DNA from 3 places in the Mesorhizobium sp. BR-1-1-10 genome. Region 1 is predicted to be linked to each of the others. Evidence: predicted binding sites of a transcription regulator. Region 1 holds the regulator's gene; each other region holds the start of a gene.
What was found. The regulator PhoB, encoded in region 1, activates phosphate uptake and scavenging genes when phosphate is short. The targets are predictions, from matches to a motif close to TGTCATNNANCTGTCAT.
Positions count from the first base shown of each region.

Region 2: the regulator PhoB is predicted to act here: its motif matches at 6,346-6,362, upstream of LB555_RS24240 (esterase-like activity of phytase family protein).
Region 3: the regulator PhoB is predicted to act here: its motif matches at 6,335-6,351, upstream of phnC (phosphonate ABC transporter ATP-binding protein).

Region 1 is NZ_JAIUIL010000014.1:116,856-124,683, forward strand. It holds gene pstS (phosphate ABC transporter substrate-binding protein PstS) at 1-970, shown strand, start outside; gene pstC (phosphate ABC transporter permease subunit PstC) at 1,037-2,020, shown strand; gene pstA (phosphate ABC transporter permease PstA) at 2,024-2,875, shown strand; gene pstB (phosphate ABC transporter ATP-binding protein PstB) at 2,872-3,675, shown strand; gene phoU (phosphate signaling complex protein PhoU) at 3,701-4,408, shown strand; gene phoB (phosphate regulon transcriptional regulator PhoB) at 4,428-5,117, shown strand; gene LB555_RS26025 (ROK family protein) at 5,120-6,355, opposite strand; gene xylF (D-xylose ABC transporter substrate-binding protein) at 6,620-7,660, shown strand.
Region 2 is NZ_JAIUIL010000012.1:134,072-141,899, forward strand. It holds gene LB555_RS24210 (hypothetical protein) at 1-173, shown strand, start outside; gene LB555_RS24215 (TMEM175 family protein) at 231-806, opposite strand; gene LB555_RS24220 (SH3 domain-containing protein) at 757-1,452, shown strand; gene LB555_RS24225 (MFS transporter) at 1,667-2,875, shown strand; gene LB555_RS24230 (MATE family efflux transporter) at 2,936-4,408, opposite strand; partial or broken gene LB555_RS29505 (L,D-transpeptidase) at 4,507-4,586, shown strand; gene LB555_RS24240 (esterase-like activity of phytase family protein) at 4,762-6,231, opposite strand; gene LB555_RS24245 (hypothetical protein) at 6,571-6,738, shown strand; gene LB555_RS24250 (trimethylamine methyltransferase family protein) at 6,752-7,828, shown strand, end outside.
Region 3 is NZ_JAIUIL010000008.1:34,236-42,063, forward strand. It holds gene LB555_RS18700 (Gfo/Idh/MocA family protein) at 1-634, shown strand, start outside; gene LB555_RS18705 (sugar phosphate isomerase/epimerase family protein) at 847-1,698, shown strand; gene phnE (phosphonate ABC transporter, permease protein PhnE) at 1,993-3,360, opposite strand; gene phnE (phosphonate ABC transporter, permease protein PhnE) at 3,364-4,320, opposite strand; gene phnD (phosphonate ABC transporter substrate-binding protein) at 4,379-5,287, opposite strand; gene phnC (phosphonate ABC transporter ATP-binding protein) at 5,399-6,256, opposite strand; gene LB555_RS18730 (DUF1868 domain-containing protein) at 6,387-7,091, opposite strand; gene LB555_RS18735 (DapH/DapD/GlmU-related protein) at 7,618-7,828, opposite strand, start outside.

The sequences.
Region 1 (7,828 bases):
CCTTTCCGGCGCCGGCTCGACCTTCATCTATCCGGTGTTCGCCAAATGGGCCGACACCTACAAGAAGGACACCGGCATCGGCCTCAACTATCAGTCGATCGGTTCGGGCGGCGGTATCAAGCAGGTCATCGCCAAGACCGTGACCTTCGGCGCCACCGACAAGCCGATGTCCGACGCCGATCTGGAAAAGAACGGCCTCGTGCAGTTCCCGATGGTGATGGGCGGCATCGTGCCGATCGTCAACCTCACGGGCATCAAGCCGGGCGAACTCGTCCTCGACGGCAAGACGCTGGCCCAGATCTATCTCGGCGCGATCACCACCTGGGACGATGCCGCGATCAAGGCCCTGAACCCGGACCTTAAGCTGCCGTCGACCGCTATCGCCGTCGTTCATCGTTCGGACGGCTCGGGCACGACCTTCAACTTCACTGACTACCTCGTGAAGCTCTCGCCCGACTGGAAGGACAAGGTCGGCTCGGATACGGCCGTCGAATGGCCGACCGGCGTCGGCGCCAAGGGCAGCGAAGGCGTTGCCAACACCGTCAAGCAGACCGACGGCGGCATCGGCTATGTCGAATATGCCTATGCCAAGCAGAACAATCTCTCCTACTCCAAGATGCTGAACGCCGCCGGCAAGGTCGTCGAGCCGTCGCTCGAATCCTTCGGCGCGGCTGCTTCGAACGCCGACTTCAAGGGCGCCAAGAACTTCAACGTCATCATCACCAACGAGCCGGGCGACGCCACCTGGCCGATCGCTGCCTCGACCTGGGTGCTGATCCACAAGACCCCGGACGATGCCGCAGCCACCGGCGAAGCGCTCAAGTTCTTTGCCTGGGCCTACAAGGACGGCAAGGAAACCGCCAAGGCGCTCGACTATGTGTCGATCCCCGATAGCGTCGTCGACCTGATCAAGGCTTCGTGGAAGGCCGACATCAAGGCCGACGGCAAGCCCGTCTACGCCGGCGAGTAATATCTTTCTGGAGGAGCGCCGCCCCGCGGCGCTCCTTTTCAATCAACACAAAGAGCCGAGCTTGACATGAGCGCTGCCCACGAAGCCTTGCCAGCCATTCGAGGTTCACGCGACGCCACCGTCAGACGGTTCGCGTTGACCGATTCGATCTTCCATGGGCTGACCCGCGCCGCCGCCATTCTCGTGCTGGTGCTGCTCGGCGGCGTCGCCATCTCGCTGTTCGCCGGTTCCTGGCAGGCACTGTCGACCTTCGGCTTCTCCTTTCTGACCACCGAGAGCTGGAATCCCGTCACCGAGAAATTCGGCGCCCTGGCGCCGATCTATGGCACCATCATCACTTCGGCCATCGCCATCCTGATCGCTGTGCCGCTCGGCATCGGCATCGCCATTTTTCTTACCGAGCTTTGCCCGCGTCCGCTTCGGCGCCCGATCGGCATGGCGGTGGAACTGCTGGCCGGCATTCCTTCGATCATCTACGGCATCTGGGGCCTGTTCGTGCTGGCACCGTTCCTGCAGACGACAGTGCAACCTTTCATCATCAACGTGTTCCACGGCATTCCCGGCCTTAACAGCCTGTTTGCCGGGCCTCCTTATGGCATCGGCCTGCTGACCTCGGCGATGATCCTGGCCATCATGATCCTGCCTTTCATCACCTCGATCACCAAGGATGTGTTCGATACGGTGCCGCCGGTGCTGAAGGAGTCCGCCTACGGCATTGGCTGCACGACCTGGGAGGTAACACGCCGGGTCGTCGTCCCCTACACCCGCATCGGCATCATGGGCGGCGTCATGCTTGCGCTCGGCCGTGCACTCGGTGAAACCATGGCGGTCACCTTCGTCATCGGCAACGCCCACCGGATCAGCGCCTCGCTGTTCGCGCCGGCAACGACGATCTCGGCAACCATCGCCAACGAATTCACCGAAGCCGTCGGCGATCTCTACACTTCCTCGTTGGTGGCGCTCGGCCTGATCCTGTTCGTCATCACCTTCCTCATCCTTGCCATCGCCCGCTACATGCTGATGCGCATCGATGCCCGTACCGGAGTCTGACCGATGTCGACAGCCGCATCGCTTCACCAGAGCCGCAAGCGCAAGAACGGCGTGATGATGACGCTCTGCGTCGTCGCCGCCGGCATCGGCCTTGCCTGGCTGGCGCTGATCCTCGGCGCGCTGCTCTATAAGGGCCTGTCGGGCGTTTCGCTCTCAGTGTTCACGGAAATGACCCCGCCGCCCGGTGATGCCGGTGGCCTGCTCAACGCCATCTACGGCAGCATCGTGATGACTATTATCGGCATCGTCGTCGGCACGCCGATCGGCGTGCTGGCCGGCACCTACATGGCCGAATATGGCCGCTTTTCGAAGCTCACCACCGTGGTGCGCTTTATCAACGACATCCTGCTGTCGGCGCCCTCAATCATCATCGGCCTGTTCGTCTACGAATTGATGGTGCGGCCGATGGGACATTTCTCGGCCATCGCCGGTGCCGTGGCACTGGCCATCCTGGTCATTCCCGTCGTGGTGCGTACCACCGAGGACATGCTCAACCTTGTGCCGAACGCTTTGCGCGAGGCCGGCACGGCGATTGGCGCGCCGCGCTGGGTGGTGATTCGTTCGGTGGCCTACCGCGCGGCGATGTCCGGCATCGTCACCGGCATATTGCTGGCCATTGCCCGCATTTCCGGCGAGACGGCGCCACTTCTTTTCACGGCGCTCAACAACCAGTTCTGGTCGAGCAATCTCAATGCGCCGATGGCCAGCCTGCCGGTGACCATCTTCCAGTTCGCTCTCAGCCCTTACGAGGAATGGCAGCAACTGGCGTGGACCGGCGCACTCATAATCACATTGACGGTTCTCGCGCTCAGCATCTTTGCGCGCAGCCTGACCGGACGCAGAGAGGACAAATGAGCCAGATGTTGTCTCCAGACATGACGATTGCGACAGACGCAGCCGCCAAGGCGAAGATCGAGGTCAAGAACCTCAATTTCTACTACGGCCAGTCGAAGGCGCTGAAGGACATCACCTTGTCGCTGCCCGAGCGCAGCGTGACGGCCTTCATCGGACCATCGGGTTGCGGAAAGTCGACGCTGCTGCGCGTCTTCAACCGCATCTACGAGCTCTACCCCAAGCAGACCGCCGAGGGTCAGGTGCTGCTCGACGGCCAGAACGTTCTCGACCGCTCGCAGGACCTCAACCTGTTGCGCACCAAGATCGGCATGGTGTTCCAGAAGCCGACGCCGTTCCCGATGTCGATCTATGAGAACATCGCCTTCGGCGTCCGCCTCTACGAGAAGATCGGCAAGGCCGAGATGGACGGCCGTGTCGAGCAGGCGTTGAAACGCGCCGCGCTGTGGAACGAAGTCAAGGACAAGCTCAACGCCAGCGGCCTCAGCCTGTCGGGCGGCCAGCAGCAGCGGCTTTGCATCGCCCGCACCGTGGCGGTCAAGCCGGAGGTCATCCTGCTCGACGAGCCGGCCTCGGCGCTCGACCCATTGTCGACCGCCAAGATCGAGGAATTGATCGACGAGTTGCAGGCCGACTACACGATCGTCATCGTCACCCACAACATGCAGCAGGCCGCGCGCGTGTCGAAGCAGACGGCTTTCATGTATCTGGGCGAGCTGGTCGAATTCGACAAAACCGAGAAAATCTTCACGTCGCCTCGCGAGAAGCGCACGCAGGACTATATCACCGGCCGCTTCGGCTGATCTCACGCATACGAGGACCAGGATCATGGCCGAACACACAGTCGCAGCCTTCGACGAGGATCTCGGACAGATCAGCAGGCTGATCAGCGACATGGGGGATCTCGCCGGCACGATGGTCGGCGGCGCCACCAAGGCGCTGCTGAATTCCGACAACGCGCTGGCACAGCGCGTCGTCTCCGACGACGCCATCATGGACGCGCGCCAGCGCGAACTCGATGATCGCGCCATCACCCTGATCGCCAAGCGCCAGCCGATGGCCGACGATCTGCGTCATGTCGTCGGCTCGATCCGCATGGCGGGCGATCTCGAACGCATCGGCGACCTTGCCAAGAACATCGCCAAGCGCGTCGGCTCGGTCGGCCTCACCGCCACGCCGCGCGACCTGTCGCATTCCATCGACTCCATGGCGCAGCTGGTACTGATCCAGGTGCAGGGCGTCGTCGAGGAATATGCGGCGGGCGATGCCGCCGCCCTCGCCAAGCTCAGGAATGACGACGAACGCATCGACGTCAAATACACTTCGGTCTTCCGCGAACTCCTGACCTACATGATGGAGGATCCCCGCAACATCACGGCTTGCACGCATCTTTTGTTCTGCGCCAAGAATCTCGAACGCATCGGCGACCATGTGACCAACATCGCCGAGAATGCGTATTATGTGCTGACCGGCACGCAACTGCCCGCCAACCGTCCGAAGCAGGACGAGACGGCGATGTCGGTGCCGGCGGCTTGACGGCAGGGATGATCGATCGATGATCGCGCCACGCATCATGGTGGTGGAGGACGAGGAGCCGCTGGGCGTGCTCCTCCGCTACAACCTGGAGTCCGAGGGTTACCAGGTCGAGGTGGTGACACGCGGCGACGAAGCCGAGATACGCCTCCAGGAAAACGTGCCCGACCTCCTGGTGCTCGACTGGATGGTGCCGGCGGTTTCCGGCATCGAACTCTGTCGGCGCCTGCGCATGCGGCCCGAGACGGAGCGATTGCCGATCATCATGCTGACGGCGCGCGGCGAGGAGAGCGACCGCGTGCGCGGCCTCTCGACCGGCGCCGACGACTATCTGGTCAAGCCGTTCTCGACGCCGGAATTCATGGCCCGGGTCAAGGCGCTGCTGCGCCGCGCCAAGCCGGAAGTGCTGTCCAGCGTGCTCAAGGTCGGTGACATCGTGCTCGACCGCGAATCGCACCGGGTCTATCGCAAGAAGAGCGAGATCCGGCTCGGACCGACCGAGTTCCGGCTGCTCGAATTCATGATGCGCCATCCCGGCCGCGTGTTCTCGCGCAGCCAGTTGCTCGACAATGTCTGGGGCGAGACGATCTACATCGACGAGCGCACCGTGGATGTGCATGTCGGCCGCCTGCGCAAGGCGGTCAACAATGGCCGCATGCCCGATGTGATACGCACCATCCGTGGCGCGGGCTACGCAATCCGCGAGGATTGAGATCAGGCCACGTTCTTGCCGGATCTCACCTGCACGCCCGGCGCGAAGATCTCCTGGTCGACGAAGGTGAGCGCGCGCATGGCGCAGCCCTCGCGGATCAGCGGCAATTCGTTCGGCTCTGTATCGAAGGAAATCGACGTCGAATGCTGGCCGCCGGCGGTCTGGGCGATGGCCTCACGCAAGGCCGGCTCGATCAGATCGAAGGCGGCGGCGCTGACGCCGACCATCGCAACCGGCGCCGGATCGATCAGCGCGAACAGGCTGCCAAGGCCATAGCCCAGCGCCTCGCCGGCCTTGCGATAGGCCTCGCGCTCCGGTCCGTCTCTTTCGCGCGCCGTAGCCGCCAATGCGCGCATGTCGGCGTCGCTGACGTCGACCGGTTTGGCGTCCTCACCCATCTTTCCTGCATTACGCCAGATGGCATAGTTGCCGGCATAGGCCTCGACGCAGCCGCGCCGCCCGCAGCGGCAGAGCGCGCCGCCCGGGCGATGGATCATGTGGCCGAACTCGCCGCCGGAGGAATGGGTGCCGGTGAACAGCTCGCCCTTCAGCACCAGGCCCATGCCGATGCCGTGCGAGAGCAGGATGGCGATGAAGTCGTCGCGGTAGCGCTCGGGGTCGCGCCAGCGCAGCGCCACAGCCATCATGTTGCAGTCGTTCTCCATGGTGGCGGGGATGCCGAATTCGGCTTCGAGTATATCGGCGAAGGCAATGTCCGTCTGCGGCGTGATCGGCGACCACAGCATGGCGCGCGCCTCGGTGTCTGTGATGCCCTGGATCGCCAGCGCGATGCGGGCAATGCTGGCGACATCGAGGTCGGGATCCTCGAGGCGGCGCCGGACGATGGCCACGCATTCGCCGATCAGCGCCTCGCGCGACATGGTCAGCGTGTCCAGCCGGCGCTGCTCCTCCGATATCACCTGGCCGGCGTAGTCGATGAGGGCGACGGAGAGGAAATTCAGCGACAGCACCACGGTCATGACCGCCGCGGCCTCGGGGTTGAGACAAAGGCCCACCTGCGGCCGGCCGCGTTTCAGTGAGCCGGCCTCGTTCGGCTTGCCTTCGCTCAGGATACCTTCGCCGATCAGGTCGGCTGATATCGCCGATATGGTCGAGTGGCTGAGGGCGGTAGTAGCGGCGATCTCGGTGCGCGAGGGCTGGCCACCCCGGCGCACGGCTCCAATCACCATTGCGCGGTTGCGCCGGCGCAGATCGTCGTGGCGGATTCCGACCGACATCATTCCCTCCCCGTCGCCGTGGTTCTTGACGCCCCCTCGAACACCTCCGGCAACGGGTCGAATACTGGCAGAAGCGGCTGGGGCTGTCATTTATTTATTGCGGGGCTCGAAAAAAGGCTTCTGGCACCTCAAAATGCGTCAGAATCAATGTTGACAGTGCTCAGGCGATGGACCAGTGTTTTTTCGAGGCTCGAAAAAATAGGGCCTTTGTGCCGGCCTTAGGGCCAGTTTGGTCGCGCCACACGCGGGCGCAGGGAGGATATCATGAAGAGATTCACAGTCGCCATTCTGGCGGGTGTCGCCATGTCGCTGACGCTGGCGTCGGTCGCGCAGGCAAAGGACAAGGTCATCGGCGTGTCGTGGTCCAACTTCCAGGAGGAGCGCTGGAAGACCGACGAGGCGGCCATGAAGAAGGCGATCGAGGCCGCGGGCGACAAGTACATTTCCGCCGATGCGCAGTCCAATCCCGGCAAGCAGCTGACCGATGTCGAGAGCCTGATTTCGCAGGGTGCCAATTCGCTGATCATCCTGGCGCAGGACGCGTCGGCCATCGGCCCGGCGGTACAGAAGGCGCTCGACGAGGGCATTCCGGTCGTCGGCTATGACCGCCTGATCGAGAACAAGGACGTCTTCTACCTGACCTTCGACAACAAGGAAGTTGGCCGCATGCAGGCCCGCGAAGTGTTCAAGGTGAAGCCTGAGGGCAATTACGTCTTCATCAAGGGCTCCGGCGCCGATCCGAATGCCGACTTCCTGTTCTCGGGCTCGATGGAAGTGCTGAAGGCGGCCATAGACAGCGGCAAGATCAAGAATGTCGGCGAAGCCTATACGGACGGCTGGCTGCCCGCCAACGCCCAGAAGAACATGGAACAGTTCCTCACCGCCAACGACAACAAGGTCGACGCCGTGGTCGCCGCCAATGACGGCACCGCCGGCGGCGTCGTCGCGGCGCTGACGGCGCAGGGGCTCGCCGGCACCGTGCCGGTCTCCGGCCAGGACGGCGACCACGCCGCGCTCAACCGCATCGCGCTCGGCACCCAGACCGTGTCGGTGTGGAAGGACGCGCGCGAACTCGGCAAGAACGCCGCCGAGATCGCCTCGCAACTCGCCGACGGCAAGAAGATGACCGACATCGCCGGCGTGAAGGACTTCACGACGCCTGGCGGCAACACCGTCAAGTCGCTGTTCCTGACCCCGGTGGCCATCACCAAGGACAATCTCAACCTCGTCATCGACGCCGGCTGGATCAAGAAGGACGAAGTCTGCACGGGCGTTGCCGCGGGCAGCGTCGCGGCCTGCAACTGAGCTTGATCGCCTGAAAAGTCGGAAACGCCGCGGCGTGGAACGGTCAGTGTTCTGAACACTGGCCGTTCCAATTTCCTTGTCTTCGCAATTCCGGACGAAAAACCCTTACGCACTTTTCCTGGAATTGCTTCCAAGCCGCGGCGTTTTCCCGACAAGATTTGTGTTTCC
Region 2 (7,828 bases), on a different contig from region 1:
AGACTCTGTTTTCGGCGCTCGAAAAACAGGCCGAGTTCGTCGAGAAACTGCGCATGGCGCTGGAAAAATTCGGCCATGATTTCTCGATCATCAAGGCGGCGGAGCGGCTGGAAGAGCGCTATGCCGACCTGGCCGCTTCCGTGGCGGAAAAGCTGAAGGCGATGCGCGGTTAGGCAATTCCACGAAACGTGTGAAGCGGTTTGCCCTCCGGGATTGGGTCAGGCAGATGGCTATTTTTCGATCACCCGCGCAAAGCGCGTGTCCGGCACCAGCCAGATCAGGGCGACTGCCACATAGAGCGCCACGCCGATCCACCGGTCGAGGAAGGTCAGCCCAACGGCCGCTATGTAGACGGCGAGCGAAATCCTTCCCTTGCGATCGCGGCCGATTGCCTTGGCGAATGCGGTGTCCGGCCCATGCAGCCGATGCAGAGCAATGACCAGGATGCTGTAGGCGGTCGCACACATTACAAGGTCAAAACCGTAGACCGCGACCGGAACCGCGGCGAAATGGTTCTCGCCCATGAAGGCGGTCGTCACCGGCATCAGGGACAACCAGAACAGCAGATGCAGGTTCGCCCACAGCACGCGGCCGTCGACACGCTGCACGGTATGGAACATGTTGTGCAGATTGTTCCAGTAGATGCCGACATTGATGAACGAAAGCACGTAGCACAGGAAGACCGGCCACTGCGGCAGCAGCGCCGAAAAATCCTCGCCTTCCGGAACCTTCAAGTCCAGCACCATGATGGTGATGATGATCGCCACCACGCCGTCGGTGAATGCCTCGACCCTGCCCTTGCCCATGATCACCACCTCGGTCCGCGACGAATTGCCGAAAGATAGTAAATCGTTAGCGGATGTTGGCCTGCCGATAAACGGCGTACGCAAAATTCCTCAACTATATCAGGGGAAACTTCCACCCGGATCGGTGATCGTGGTGATTGGCCTTGGTAACTTGTTGACTTTTGCCTGCCCTGCCTCTCCCCTTGCGATGCAGTCCCGGCCGAAGCAGTCGAACGGCCGGCGCTCGATGGAGGGACTGATGAGATTTCGATTTCTGCTTGCGATAGCGACCATTCTGGCCGCCGTCTTCGGGACGTCCGCCGCGGCCTTCGCCTACGGCGCCCACACCACGACGAGCCTGAACGTGCGTACCGGACCTGGCGCGGGATACGCCAAGGTCGGGACGTTGCCGGCCGGTCTCAGGGTCGACGTGACCGGCTGTCAGCCGGGCTGGTGCAGGATCCATGGCGGCGGTGTCAGCGGCTGGGCCAGTTCCGGCTATCTCTCGCGGACCCAAGTCGTGCATCCGCCGGTTATCATCGTGCGCCCGCCGCATCGGCCGCCGCACTGGCATCATCGGCCCCATCACCGTCCTCCCCACCACCGCCCGCCGCACAAGCCGCGTCCCGGCAAGTGCAAGATCGCACCTGGTTTCCCCTGCAAGTAGGCCGGTTTTTTCTGCAAACAGGACTGATTGCGCCTAGTACGGCAAGGGTGCCGTGATGGATCGGGGCCGCTGGCCCCGATCCATTTTTTTGCGATCATCGGCTTGCTGGCCGGGCAACGCCCAGCGTGGTGTCAGGAGCATGGCCGTCGACCGGAACGTCGGCGGTGAGGACGCGTTAACGTCGCGACCCCTGAACCTGATGACGAGGTTGGCCATGGCCTTTCGCGATCTGGCGCAAACTCACAACGAAGCCGGCAGCGACGTCCTCGCGATCCCGACTGTCGCGACGATGATCGCGGTGCTGTTTGCCGGCAGCACGGTGCTGACGCCTCTCTATGTCGTCTACAAGCAGCAATTCGGCTTTTCGCAGATCACCTTGACGCTGATCTACGCGGTCTATGTCGTCGGCAACCTCGGCGCCCTGCTGGTGTTCGGCAGCGTTTCGGATGTCGTCGGGCGCCGGCCGGCGGCGCTTGCAGCCATGATCGTCGCCGTCATCAGCGCGGTTGTGTTCCTGTTTGCCGGCAATGTCGCGTCGCTCGATGTTGCGCGGATCCTGAGCGGACTTGGCATCGGCGTGGGCGCCGGGACGGGAACCGCGTGGATCGCCGAGCTTCTTCCAGAGGCCGGCAGGTCGCGCGCCAGCGTCATCGCGACCAGCACCAACTTTCTCGGCCTCGGTTTCGGGGCGCTTGTTTCGGGGCTGCTGGCCCAATACGAGCCGTGGCCATTGCGTCTGGTCTTCATTGTCTACCTGGCGACGCTCGCGGTGGTGACGATCATGGTCTGGCGCACGCGCGAAACGGTGATGAAGCCAGGCGGCCTTGGCAAGGTCTCCATGCGGCCGCGGCTTTCCGTGCCGGCGCAGATCCGTTCGCGCTTCGTGGCGCCGGCGGTGACCGGCTTTGGCGCGATGGCGCTGGTCGGCTTCTATGCGGCGGTGGCGCCGAGCATCCTGGCGCAGCAACTGCATGAGGCCAACCACGCCGTGGCCGGTGCGCTGTTCTTCGAACTGGCGATGGTCGCGGCAATCAGCATCGTGGCGCTGGCGCGGATGGGGAGCAGCAAGGCGATGCTGGCCGCGCTGGCCTTGATGATCCCAAGCACCATGCTTGTGGTGGCGGCGCAGATGCTGGCCTCGATGGCGATGATGATCGCGGCGACGGCCTGCTGCGGCGTGGCGGCAGCGCTCGGCTATCGCGGCGGCCTGCAAGTGGTGAACGAGATCGCGCCGCGGGATCGCCGCGCCGAGGTCGTGTCCAGTTTCTTCATCTGCTGCTTTGTCGGCAACGCCTTGCCTGTCATCGGCATCGGCGTCGTGTCGACTTATGCCAGTGCTGTCGTCGCGAGCCTGGCCTTCGCGGCCATGATCATCGCGTTCGCGCTGGTGGCGCTCGCCTTCGGGCTCGGACAGAGGCGCTGAAACCGCCGCGCCAGCCCGGCAAGGCACGTCGGCAAGGCACGCCGGCAAGGCGGGCCGGCATCAGCCGTTCGGCGTTTCAGGCGCCATGTTCGCGCGCTGGCGCGGCACGCCAAGCCCGGTGTCGGGCGGTTCGCCGGCAGCCGGCCTGTTCTCGATCATGTGCAAGCTGCGCCAGCCGCCGAAGCGGTAGTAGATCGCGGCCAGGATCAGAGACGTGATCGAACCGGCCGGAAAACTCCACCACAGCGCTTCCTCGCCGATCACGCCGCGCATGTAATAGGCAAAGCCGGTGCGCACGACGAGCACCGAGATGACCAGGATGATCAGCGGCGGCATCACGGCACCCGTGGCGCGCACCGTGGCGAACAGCACGATGGTGATGCCGAACAGGATGAACGACCAGGACGCGGCCGTGTTGATATGGGCGGCGATATCGATCGCCGCGCTGTCGCTGCTCAGGAACAGGCTCAGGATCGAACGGTCGAAGACCCATAGCAGCGCGACGAGGGCGCCGGTCAGGACAAGGTTGAAACCGACGCCGGAGGCGGCGATGCGGCCGATCCGGTCCCAGCGACCGGCGCCGACATTCTGCGCCGCCATGGAAGAGACCGCGGCGCCGATGGCGAGCGCCGGCATCTGGATGTAGGTCCAGAGCTGCGCGGCGATGCCGTAGGCGGCGGCGACCTGCGAACCATAGGAGTTGACGATGCCCATCACCGTCAGGGCGGCCGCCGAGATGACGATCATCTGCAGGCCCATCGGCACGCCCTTGAAGACGACGATGCGCAGCAGCGCCGGATCCGGGCGCAGCAGGACGAGATTGGCGCCGGCCAGCCGCAACGGATGCTTGCGCGCGTAGAGCACGACGAGGATGGCGACGACGCTCACGGTCTGGCCGACCAGCGTCGAGGTGGCGGAACCGGCGATGCCGAGTTCAGGAAACGGGCCGATGCCGCGGATGAGCAGGGGATTGAGCACGATGTCGAGCACGACCGCCAGCGCCATGAAGATGAAGGGGGTGCGTGAATCGCCCGCACCGCGCAGCACGGTCATGACGAAGGACAGAAGGTTCATCATCGGCACGGCGACGAAGATGATGCGCAGGTAGGAGCGTGCAAGCGGCAAGGCGTCTGCCGGCGTGCCGAGCGCGCCCAGGATGGCGTCGACCCAGATCCAGCCGCAGACCGCGAACACCACTGAAACGAGGAAGAAGAAGGTGGCGCTGGTGCCGACGATGCGGCGCGCCTCGGGCAGGTCGCGGGCGCCGACCGACTGCGCCACCAGGATGGTGGCCGCCATGCCGATGCCGAACACCGTGCCGAGGATCAGGAACAGAACGAGGTTGGCGTTGGACGTCGCGGTCAGCGCCGACTCGCCGAGGAAGCGGCCCACCCAGACGGCGTTGACCGAGCCGTTCAGCGATTGCAGCACGTTGGAGCCGAGCACCGGCAAGGCGAAGAGCAGCAGCGTGCGCGGGATCGGGCCGCTGGTCAGGTCGCCGGTACGCCGGCGTGCGGGCATTTTTTCGTCCATGGCGGCCAACCTGGCAAATGTGACTCTGGCCCGCGACGATACCGCAGGCCGGACCAAGATGCACCCTGCGCCGAGGCGCAGTGACCGTCGATCGGCCGGGCACGCCGGAATGGAATTCCATCGGCAAGAACGCGTCGTCCGGCTGCGTGCGCTTATGAACCAGGACATCATCGACCTCCCGCTCAGGTCTTCGTGCGGCCCAACCTGTCGGCCGCCGGCAAGATCATCGCCGTGTCGAGCAGGACGGCCGAGCCGATCGATGCCGGTGTGCCGAAGGACGCGGAATTCCTGAAGTAGGCCTTCACGACCTGCACAGGCGGACGCGCCAGGCGCGCCCGCTTGAGCAGTGATCCTTACTTCTTGCCGAGACCCGGCAGCGTGACCTGATAGACCAGGAACATGGTGTCGACATCGGCGCCGTCATCGGCCTTGTAAGGCGCGCCGACCTGGAAGCCGTCCTGGGCGAGGAAGTCATTGTCGTTGCCGACGAACAGGAAATAGTCGTCGGGCAGCTTCGGATCGAGGACGCTGGCCAACGACATGGCTTCCCACTTCTCCGAAAGCTCGTTGTGGTCCTTCGCGCCGCCATTGTGCAGGCCGAAGTGGCCAAGCGCGGTGGCGTCGTTGATGTCGATGAACGGCGTCAGCTTGGCCGGCGTCACCGAGGGATCAAGCACGCCCTTGGGGGCGACCGGCTTGTCGGCCGCATCGAAGGCGCCGCCTGCGATGTCGGTCGCGCCGGAGACGTCGACGATGTTGATCTGGCGGTAGAGCGAAGCGTCACCCTTCTTCAGGCCCTGGCCGTTGCCGCTGTCGCGCGCCAGCATCAGGAAGGATGTGTTCGAAAGCGCCACGATCTCGCTCTGCGCGGCGATTTTGGTCTTGCCCTTGGCATCCTTGAACACCGGCAGCGGCACTACATATTCATGCGCGAGCTTCAGATGGGCGAGGTCGGAGGCATCATAGACCAGCGCCCGCGTGTTCTGCCGTGTCGAGGGTGAATCGCCGCCATCCTGCCGGGGCGCCGACTGCAGCACGGCGATCAGGAAGTTGCCGTCCGGCGTCATCGCCATGCCTTCGAGGCCCTGGTTGTTCTGGCGCCCGGTTTCGGGATCCTTCGGATCAGGGTCGGCGGCGCCCGGACCGGGATTGTCGGAGGAGAAGTTCGGCGCTCCTTTGCGCATCGGCACGAGAGCCGCAGGCGGCTGGGTCGCCGACATCAGGCGGCCTTGCGCGGAGAACCTGTAGATGTTGGGGCCGTACTCGTCGGAGATGAACATCGAGCCGTCCGGCAGCCGTACGATGGCTTCATTGTCGAGCGCGAGCTTGCCATTGGTGGCGACGGGCAGCATCGGCATGTCGCCGGCCGCGGCGCGTACGTCCGACAGCGGATCGAGGCCGGTGGCATCGGCGCCCGTGTCGTCTGTGAGAAGCATGGTGTCGGCAAGCGTCGCCTTGACGCCCGTCTGCTCCTGGCCGGCGGCGGGAGCAGCGCCCGGCGCGACAGGCGTGAACTCGATGGTGATGGTGTTGAGGCGCGGCCGGTAGTCGGTGGTGCCGGCGACATTGTAGCCACGGTCGGGCAGTAGCCAGAGCGATCCCTTGTAGGTGCCGGCATCATGTGTCCAGCCCGAAATGTCGATCGCCATGCCCGAGCCCGAGCCGAAGGTCTCGCCGAACTTGTCGCGCTGGTCGGCCGGGATGCGGCCGACGCCGACAAGGCCCTTGTTGATGTAAGCCACGCCATCGGCAAGCGCCGGGGTGAGGGCGGTGAACAAGGCCAGCGCGACGCCGAGCGAGGCGGTTCGGTACAGGTGTTTCATGGACAATCCTCTTTATGACGAAGCACGCCGGAGCGGCCGAAGGAAAAATGAAAAAGAGGGTGCCGCATCGATGATGCCGCGCGCGCCTCCCCGAAAGCGATCTAAGGCGTCAACATGATGCTTGCGTGACAGTGGGCGACACGGGTCCGCCGGTCTCTCCATGTGCAGATGAAAAACGCTGGAGAGCGGGAATTGGTGACCGCCCATGAGCGTCCCTGGCACAATAGGCACTTATGTCTAGTACGGATATGATGCCGGCTTCGAACTGACCGCGAGCGGAGGCCTTGAAGCCGCACTATCGCGCAGTGGTTATCGGGGGTGGCTTTGTCGGCGCCTCGGGTGGATTTGGCTACCACGATCGGCAAGAGCGTCGCGCTGGCGTTGGTGGACGACGGTTTCGCTGGGGAGGGGATGGCGCTTTGCGTGCACATTGTCGGCGTCGAACGGACGGCGCGGGTCATCGCGGCCTCGCCCTACGGTCCCCAGGGCAGAGCGATGCGGCAATGAGGAGGAGTTTCTGATGGTCGACGACGCTGCACGGGATACGAGGCGCGAACGCCGGCGCGGACGCATGGGCGAGGCAGGCAGCGAATCAAGCCGCAAGCCCAATTACCGCGCGCTGAAGAATCCGTTCCTGCCGCAGCCGATCTTTTCCGACGACCAGGTGGCGTCGATCCACGACACGGCGCTGCGCGTGCTGGAAGAATTGGGCATCAAGGTGCTGCTGCCCGAGGCGCGCGAGGTGCTCGCCCGCGCCGGCGCCCTGGTCGACCCCGACACCGACATGGTGCGCATCGGTCGCGACATGGTGGCGGCAGCCTTAGCCTCGGCGCCGCGATCGATCCACGCTTATGCCGGCGCGCGCTCTCGGGACCTGTCGCTCGAACTGGGCTCGATGACATTCCTGGCGGGCTCCGGCGCGCCCAATGTCACCGATCTCGAGCGCGGCCGGCGGCCCGGGACGCTGGTCGCCTTCGAGGAGTTGATCAAGCTGGTGCAGCATTTCGACGTCTTGCACATGCTGGGGCCGTGCATCGAACCGCAGGACATCGACAATCGTTTCCGCCACTATGCCGTCAACCGGGCGCAGCTGACTCTGTCGGACAAATTTCCGTTCGTGTTCGCGCGTGGCACGCCGCAGGTCGATGACAGTTTCGAGATGATCAGGCTGGCGCGCGGGCTGTCCGAGGACGAGTTCCGCTCGGGCGCGCATTGCTACACCGTCATCAACACCAACTCGCCGCGCCAGCTCGACATTCCGATGGCGCAAGGCATCATCGATTTCGCCAAGGCGGGCCAGGTCCTGATCATCACGCCGTTCTGCCTGGCCGGTGCGATGGCGCCGATCACCGTGGCCGGCGCGCTGACCTTGCAGCATGCCGAAGCGCTGGCCGGGCTGACGCTGGCGCAGATCGTGCGGCCGGGCGCGCCGGTGGTCTACGGTTCCTTCTCCTCCAATGTCGACATGAAATCGGGCGCACCGGCCTTCGGCACGCCGGAGCACGTCAAAGCCACACTGGGCGCAGGCCAGCTGGCGCGCTTCACCGGTCTGCCCTGGCGCTCGGGGGGCGGCAGCGCGGCGAACATTTCGGACGCG
Region 3 (7,828 bases), on a different contig from region 1:
CACCGGCCAGAAGCAGGCGGCTTGGCGTTCAGACCCCAAGCAGGCGGGCGCCGGCGGCGCGCTCGGCGATATCGGCACCCATGCCTACAATCTCGCCCGCTTCGTCTCCGGGCTCGAACTCGACTCCCTGTCGGCCGATCTCGACGCCTTCGTGCCGGGCAGGCTGCTCGACGACAATGTCAACGTCATGCTGCGTTTCAAACCGAGGGGGAAAACGCATCCGGCCAAGGGCATGATCTGGGCGAGCCAGGTGGCGCCCGGGCATGAGAACGGCCTGAAGCTGCGCATATACGGTTCGAAGGGCGGGCTGGAATGGGTGCAGGCCGATCCCAACTATCTCTGGTACACGCCCTTCGGCCAGCCGAAACAGCTGATCACCCGCAACGGCGCCGGTGCGCTGCCGGTGGCGGGCCGTGTCAGCCGCGTTCCGTCAGGCCATCCCGAGGGTTACCTCGAAGGCTTCGCCAACATCTACCAGGAGGCCGCACGGGCCATTCGCGCGGCACGCAAGAAGGGTGGCAAGCCAGCAAAGGATGTCGTCTTCCCGACCATCCAGGACGGCGTCGAGGGCATGGCCTTCATCGAGGCCTGCGTGAAGTCGTCGAAGAAGAACGGGGCCTGGACCAAGCTTTAAGAGGCGCCGAGTAACGAGGGCCCTCACCCGGATAGCCAACCGAATTGCCTAGGGCAATTCGGGGCAATCCGACCTCTCCCCGAGGGGGAGAGGAGGCGTTGGCGCATATCTCTTCTCCCTCTCAGGGAGAAGGTGGCCGCGAAGCGGCCGGATGAGGGGAGTGGCGAACACCGGCGGTGCAATCGGCCGGCCGCCAAAAAGGGAGGGCGTCGATGAAGATCGGCATGTGCATGTTCTTGTGGACGACGGCGGTATCGAAGAAGCACGAGCCGCTGCTTCGAGACATCAAGGCAACCGGCTTCGACGGTGTCGAAATCCCGATCTTCGCCGGCACGCCGGACGACTACAGGAAGCTGGGCGAATTGCTCGACCGTATCGGGCTGGAGCGGACCGCTGTGTCAGCCATGGGCGATCCGGCGATGAACCTGATTTCGGCCGATGCGGCAACACGCAAGGCCGGTGTCGACTACATGAAATGGGCGATCGATTGCGCCGATGCGCTTGGCGCCCGCACGCTGAGCGGACCGCTGCATTCGACGCTCGGCGGATTTTCCGGGTCCGGACCGACCGCCGCCGAAAAGAAGCGCTCGATCGCCTCGCAGCGCGCCATAGGCGACCATGCCGGCAAGAGGAACGTCACCATCGGGCTGGAGGCGCTCAACCGCTTCGAGTGCTATCTCTTCAACAGGATGGCCGACCTGTCGGAACATATCGACGCCATCGACCGGCCGCAGATCAGGGCAATGTACGACACGTTCCACGCCAATATCGAGGAAGCCGACCCGATCGGCGCCTATACGAAGCACCGCGGCAATGTCGTGCATATCCATATATCGGAGAACGATCGCGGCGTGCCGGGGCGTGGCAACATTCCGTGGAAGGAAACTTTTTCCGCCATTCGCAAGAGCGGCTATGACGACTGGCTGACGATCGAAGCGTTCGGTCGCTCGCTGAAGGATCTGGCGGCGGCGACCAAGGTGTGGAGGGATTTTTCCGAGACGCCGGAAGCCGTCTATCGCGATGGGTACAGGCATATCAGGGACGGGTGGAGGAAGGCGGCTTAGGCGCCTACGTCTGGTCCATTTTCTATTTGTGTTCGCGTCGCTTGCCAGGTGGTTCCCCCACTCCGTCTCGGCTTCGCCGAGCCACCTCTCCCCCCTCCGGAGGGAGAGGAAGGGGCTTGGTGGCGCCGGGACAGGAAGAGAGCCTCGGCCTTCGGGGACAAGCGCGGATCGGACAGTCTGGTGCCTTTCCTCTACCCCGTCGACCGGGGGAGAGGTGTCGAGCGAAGCTCGACGGAGTGGGGGTCGACCCCTCGGCGCCGGGCGAGACGATGCTTGCGCTTCTGCGTCACAACACTAACCCTGCCTGGCCTGGATCCTGTTGTAATCGTGGATCGTCCGGCTCAGCCGGCGGCGCAGGAAGTTGGATATGTTGTCGAAAATGAAGACGACGAGCAGGATCAGCAGCACCATGTAGAACACGTTGGCCCAGTTGGAATTGGTGCGCATCGCTTCCCACAGTTTCAGGCCGATGCCGCCGGCGCCGACGGCGCCGATGATGGTGGCGCCGCGGGTGTTGGATTCCCACTGGTAGAGCGTTTGGCTGATGAAGACCGGGATCACTTCGGGCATCACGCCGTAGCGCTGCACCAGGATGCCGTTGGCGCCGGTCGAGAGCACGCCTTCGCGCGGCTTGTCGTCGATGTTCTCCAGGCCTTCCGAATAGACTTTGCCGAGGGTGCCGATCTCGGTGAAGAAAATCGCTGCACTTCCCGCCAGCGGGCCGGGGCCGAAGGCGCGGGTGAAGAACAGCGCCCAGATCAGCATGTCGACCGAGCGCATGAAGTCGAAGAAGCGCTTGAGCACTTGGCCGAGCATGCCACTCGGCGTGATGTTGCGCGCCGCGAAGAAGGCAAGGGGGAAGGCGACGATGCCGCCGAGCAGCGTGCCGAGGAAGGCCATGACAATGGTCTGCAGGAGCTTCGTCCAGACATCGCCGTGCTGCCACTGGGCGTTGTTCCAGACGTTGTCGCCGGCAAGAGCAAGGTTGGTGGTACCTGGTTTCAGCTCTGGTCCCGAGACGATCAGCGAGATCACTTCCCGCGCTGATTTGCCGAAGAAGGGCGAGCGCGTGTCGAAAACGAAGTTCGCCCAGCCGAGGAAGCGCTTGCGCACCTTGACGCGGTCGACAGTGACGCGCACCTCGCCGACGAAGCCCATCTTGGCCACCACCTCGTCGTCATGGGCGGTGATCCAGTCCGGTACGGCACCCGTGACCACCGGCTTGCCGCTGGTCAGCGAAACAGGCACGGTCTGGCCGTTGGCGACGATCGTCGCCTGCGTCTTGTCGAAGGTGACGGATTTTGCCGGCCCGTCGATCAGCACGGTGAAGGTGCCGTCCGGATTCCTGGCCACCCAGTCGGGATTCGGGTTGTCGCCCAGCGCGGAAAAGCGCGGGTATTTGGGCGTGATCTCCGGCTGGTCGAGACGGAATTCCGGCTGCAGATCGTAGCTGATCCATTGTGTCAGGAAGAGCGGCAGGCGCTCCCAGTGCGATTCCCGCAGCACCTGCGGCAGGCTGAAGAACCACAAGGCATAGATCAGATAGAGGAGAGTGCCGACGAACAGCAGGAGCGGACCGAAGCGCTTGTATGCCGAGCGCCGGAACACCTGCGGGTGGCGCGCCTCGATCGACAGCATCTCCTCAGCGGTCATGGTCGCCATGATTTACGCCCCCATCATGAAGGCTTGTTCGCCGACCAGCTTGCGACGAAGCCAGGCGGAAAACTGGTCGATGATGAAGATGGTGGTGAACAGGAGCAGCACCAGTGCCAGCGTCTTGGCGCCGAAGCCGCGCGAGATCGAGAGCTTCAGCTCTTCGCCGATGCCGCCGCCGCCAACGGCGCCGATGATGGTCGAGACGCGGACGTTGATCTCCACGCGCAGCAGCGTGTACGACATGAAGTTGGGCAACACCTGCGGCAGGCCGGCAAAGCGAACCCGCTCGAACCAGTTGGCGCCGACTGCGCGCAGGCCTTCCTCGGCTCGCATGTCGATGTTCTCGTTGATCTCGTAGAACAGCTTGCCGAGTGCGCCGATGGAATGCAGGCCGATGGCGATGATGGCGGCGACCGGACCGGTCGAGACGATGGCCGCGAACAGCCCGGCGATGACGATCTCCGGAAAGGCACGCAGCAATTCCATGAAGCGCTTGACCACCAGCCTCAGTGCCGGATGAGGCGTCAGGTTGCGCGCCGCGATGAAGGAAAAGGGCACGGCGAAGACAAAGCCGATGAAGGTCGAGACCAGCGCCACGTTCACGGTGGTCAGCATCAGCTCGACATATTCGGGGATGTAGAAACCGTCCCAGACGTAGACGCGGCCGAGCGGGAAGTTGAATTCCTGGGTGCCGGTATCATGCGGCGAGGCAATGTCGAACAGCGCCCGCCAGACGTCGTTCCAGTCCTTGGGGACCAGCCAGCTCAGGAAATCCAGAATATGCGGCAGCCGGTCGAAGAAGTGCCCGGCGTTGGCTTCGTCGGCGAACCACATGCTGGAAAGCATCGCGGCAAGCAGCAGGCCGACGCCCAGCACGGTATAGAACCGGCGCAGCGACGTCTGGCGTCGCCAGGCATCGGCCATCTCGTGGGTGGCGCCGGAGGGGGCTGTCACGGAAAGGGTCATGATCGGGATGCAAAAAGGGCGGTACTTGATGAGGTACCGCCCTTTTGCAATTTCGCCGTTAGCCGCCGATGGCTGCCTTACGGGCTTCGACGATGACGCTGTAGAAGTCCGGCTTCACCGGAACGTAGCCGGTGAAATCGCCGCCTTCGACGCCTTCGAAGCAAGCCTTGTCCTTCTTGGGCAGGTCGGTGAAGAAGGCCGCCAGCTTGGCGGTCATGTCGTCGCCGATCGCGGTGCGCACGACAAGCGGGCCGTTCGGGATCAGGCCCGAGCGCCAGACTTCGACGAAGTCGTTAGGGTCGACGGCGCCCTTGGCGACTTCCTTGTGGAAGGTGCCGGAGGTGTAGCCGTTCTTGAAGTCGCCGATGCCCGAGGAATCGTCGACCGCGACATCTACCTTACCGTCACGCACGGCCAGAACGTTGTTTTCGTGGCCGCCATTGAACTGGGTCGAAGCGAAGTAGGTCTCGTTCGAGGCGCCGGTGGTCTTCGGAATCTGGGTCAGCGGGATCAGATAGCCGGAGGTCGAATCCGGATCGGCATAGCCGAGCTTCTTGCCCTTGGCTGACTTGATGTCCGTGATCCCCGACGTCTTCAGCGCCAGGCCGATCGAATAGTAGCCGGTGGAGCCGTCCGTCTGCTTGGTGGTGAGGATCGGGGTAACCGCCTTCGGATCCTTGAGATAGACGCTGGCGTAGCCGGAAGCGCCGAGTTCGGCGAAGTCGAGCGTGCCGCCGAGCAGGCCCTGGATGACGCCGTCATAGTCGGCGGCCGGGAACAGCGAAACCTTCTCGAAGCCAAACTCTGCCTTCAGGTGATCGGCCAGGCACTGGTAGTTGCGCAGCCGGTCGGTTTCGTTTTCACCGCCGAGAATGCCGACGCGAAATTCCTTCATGTCGGCGGCATGGGCCATGCTGGTGGCCATGGCGAGCACCGAAACGGCACCGAAAACCATCTTCCTGAACATTGATATCTCTCCTGTAAGTTCCGGCCCCGCGCCGGCAGCGTTCTTGATCTTGACAAGTGCCCTTGACGCGGGCGGACGATCCAGGCTGCTCGCTATTGGCCCTTACTGGGCTCAGTATCCCGGGAATGCGGGCTCGAGCGGTCCGGCGGATGCGGCGATCTTCTGCTTGAAGGCAACACTGGTGGAGGTGATGACCTCCGATATCTCGCCGCCATTGCTGTCGGCGCCATAGACAAGACGCACGGCTTGGCGGTCGAGCTCTTCGGGCGGCCCGTCGAAGACGACCTTGCCGGCGGCCATGCCGATGATGCGGTTGCAATAGGTGCGGGCGGTATCGAGCGTATGCAGATTGGTGACAACGGTGATGCCTTCGCGCAGATTGATGTCCTGCAGAGAATTCATCACCACCTTGGCGTTGAGCGGGTCGAGCGAGGCGATCGGCTCGTCGGCGAGGATCACCCTGGGCTGCTGCATCATGGCGCGGGCGATGGCGACGCGCTGCTGCTGGCCGCCCGACAGCGTGCCGGCGGGCTGAAGTGCGGTGCGGGCGATGTCGAGCCGCTCGAGCGCGGCGACCGCCTCCGCGCACTCGGCGCGCGAAAACATGCCCAGAAGATTGGACAGGGTCGAACGGTGGTTCAATTTGCCGAGCAGCACGTTGGTCAGCACGTCGAGGCGCGGCACCAGATTGAACTGCTGGAAGATCATGGCGCAGTCGCGCTGCCAGCGCCGCAGCGGCGAGCCGCGCAGCCGGGAGACCTCGGCGCCGTCAAAAAAAATCGACCCCTGGCTGGGGTCGACAAGACGGTTGATCATGCGAAGAAGAGTGGATTTGCCGGCGCCCGAACGACCGATGACGCCGACCATCTGCCCTTGCGGGATCGAGATGTTGACGTCGCTGACGGCGGTGTTCTTGCCAAATCGTCGGCTGACGCCGCGGATTTCGAGCGTGGCAGAGTTTGCTGACATGGGCTGGTTCCAGTCCGGTCCATATTGATCGTCAGGCACTCGCCTAACGCAACCACATGAACCTGCCGTGTCGCGATGATGTCAGTTTTGTTACGCTCCACAGGCGCGGCGACTGGCGCCTTGCGGGCGATCAGCCGAGCACCAGCAATTCCTCGAAATGCTTCATGTCGCGGAATGCGCAGAAGGCGGGAGCCTTGATCTCGATCACCGGCGCCTGGCGCGCGAAAAGTGCCAGGCAATCGTCAAACAGCGCCTGCCACGCGGCGGCCCTATCATCATCAAAGCGCTGGATCTGATAGGCGAAGGTGATGTGGAAGACGTAGGTGTCGTGATCGGGATGCCGGTAGCCGAACGGCACCGCGAGCGCATCGCGCCATGCACGCATGATGCGCGCATCCTCGTCGGTCGCGCCGGCAACGGTGAGGCCGGTCGGCAGGACCTCGGCCACCTTGATGTTGAAAGGGCCGAAGCCCTGGAACCCCTTCAGGCGCTCCAGATAGAGGCGGGTCATGGCGTCGATGCTGGTGTCGAGCGGCACGTCCCGCGGCCAGAAGGGCAGGCGACGGCGATATTCGATTATGCCCTGGAAAAGGGTCATGTGCAGGCTGGAGATCGGCGTGAAGGCGAGGCGGTCCGCGCCGGGCATGGCGCGGATGCGCTCGCGCACCTCGATGATCGCGGCTTCGGAAGGCGAGCCCTCGACAAGATGGCTGACCACCGTGTTGCCGGGCTCGAAGAGGAAGTTGCCTGACGTGTCATAGCGGGTGCCGAGATGCACCGGCGGCGTCGGACTGGAACCTTCGAAAAATCCGGTAAGCGAGGGTCTGACGGTCATGGCAATCTCCTTTGGGAGAGATGCCTCCTGTCCGAGTCACATGTCAGGGATGTGAACGGTGCCCTGTATGAGCATCGTGCCGAACAGATGAGTAGGAACCAGCGCGCTTAGGATAGACGCAATCCCAAGATCATCAACATGGCAGCGGAAACGGCGTCCGACCATCGCCTGCGCCCAACTGACGTTCCACGACCCCGGTGACCATCGCCAGCCCGCAAAATATGATGGAAACGGTCTCCGGTTTACAGGAAGGCTGTTAGCCTGGCTTTCCGGTAAGGTTGGCGAGGAACCATAAAATATAGAGTGGTACTAATCCTGTCGCCGATAACCCCAGCCCTACCACTATCATAATGATTGAGGAGACTACGTCAGACTGGCCCCAGCGATTAATCTCACGCTTCACTGCCAAAATTCCCAGTACCAACAGGGCCATTCCAACACAAAAAAGTATTAAGACGATAAAGCCCATTCCTGCCCTGTGCCGCTGAGTTTTCCAAACAATACTTTGGCAAAAACATCAATGGCGTCAACCGTATTTCTCCAGGAACGCCTCCGCCGACAACTCTCGGAAATCGTCCAGTGCCGCTCGCAGCCGCGCGTGATCCCAATCCCACCAGGCGAGTGCCTGGTAGCGTTCGGCGGTGCGGCGGTCGAAGCGCTCGCGGATCGGTTTTGCCGGTACGCCGGCGACGATCGTGTAGGGCGCGACGTCCTTCGAGACGACCGCGCCGGCGCCA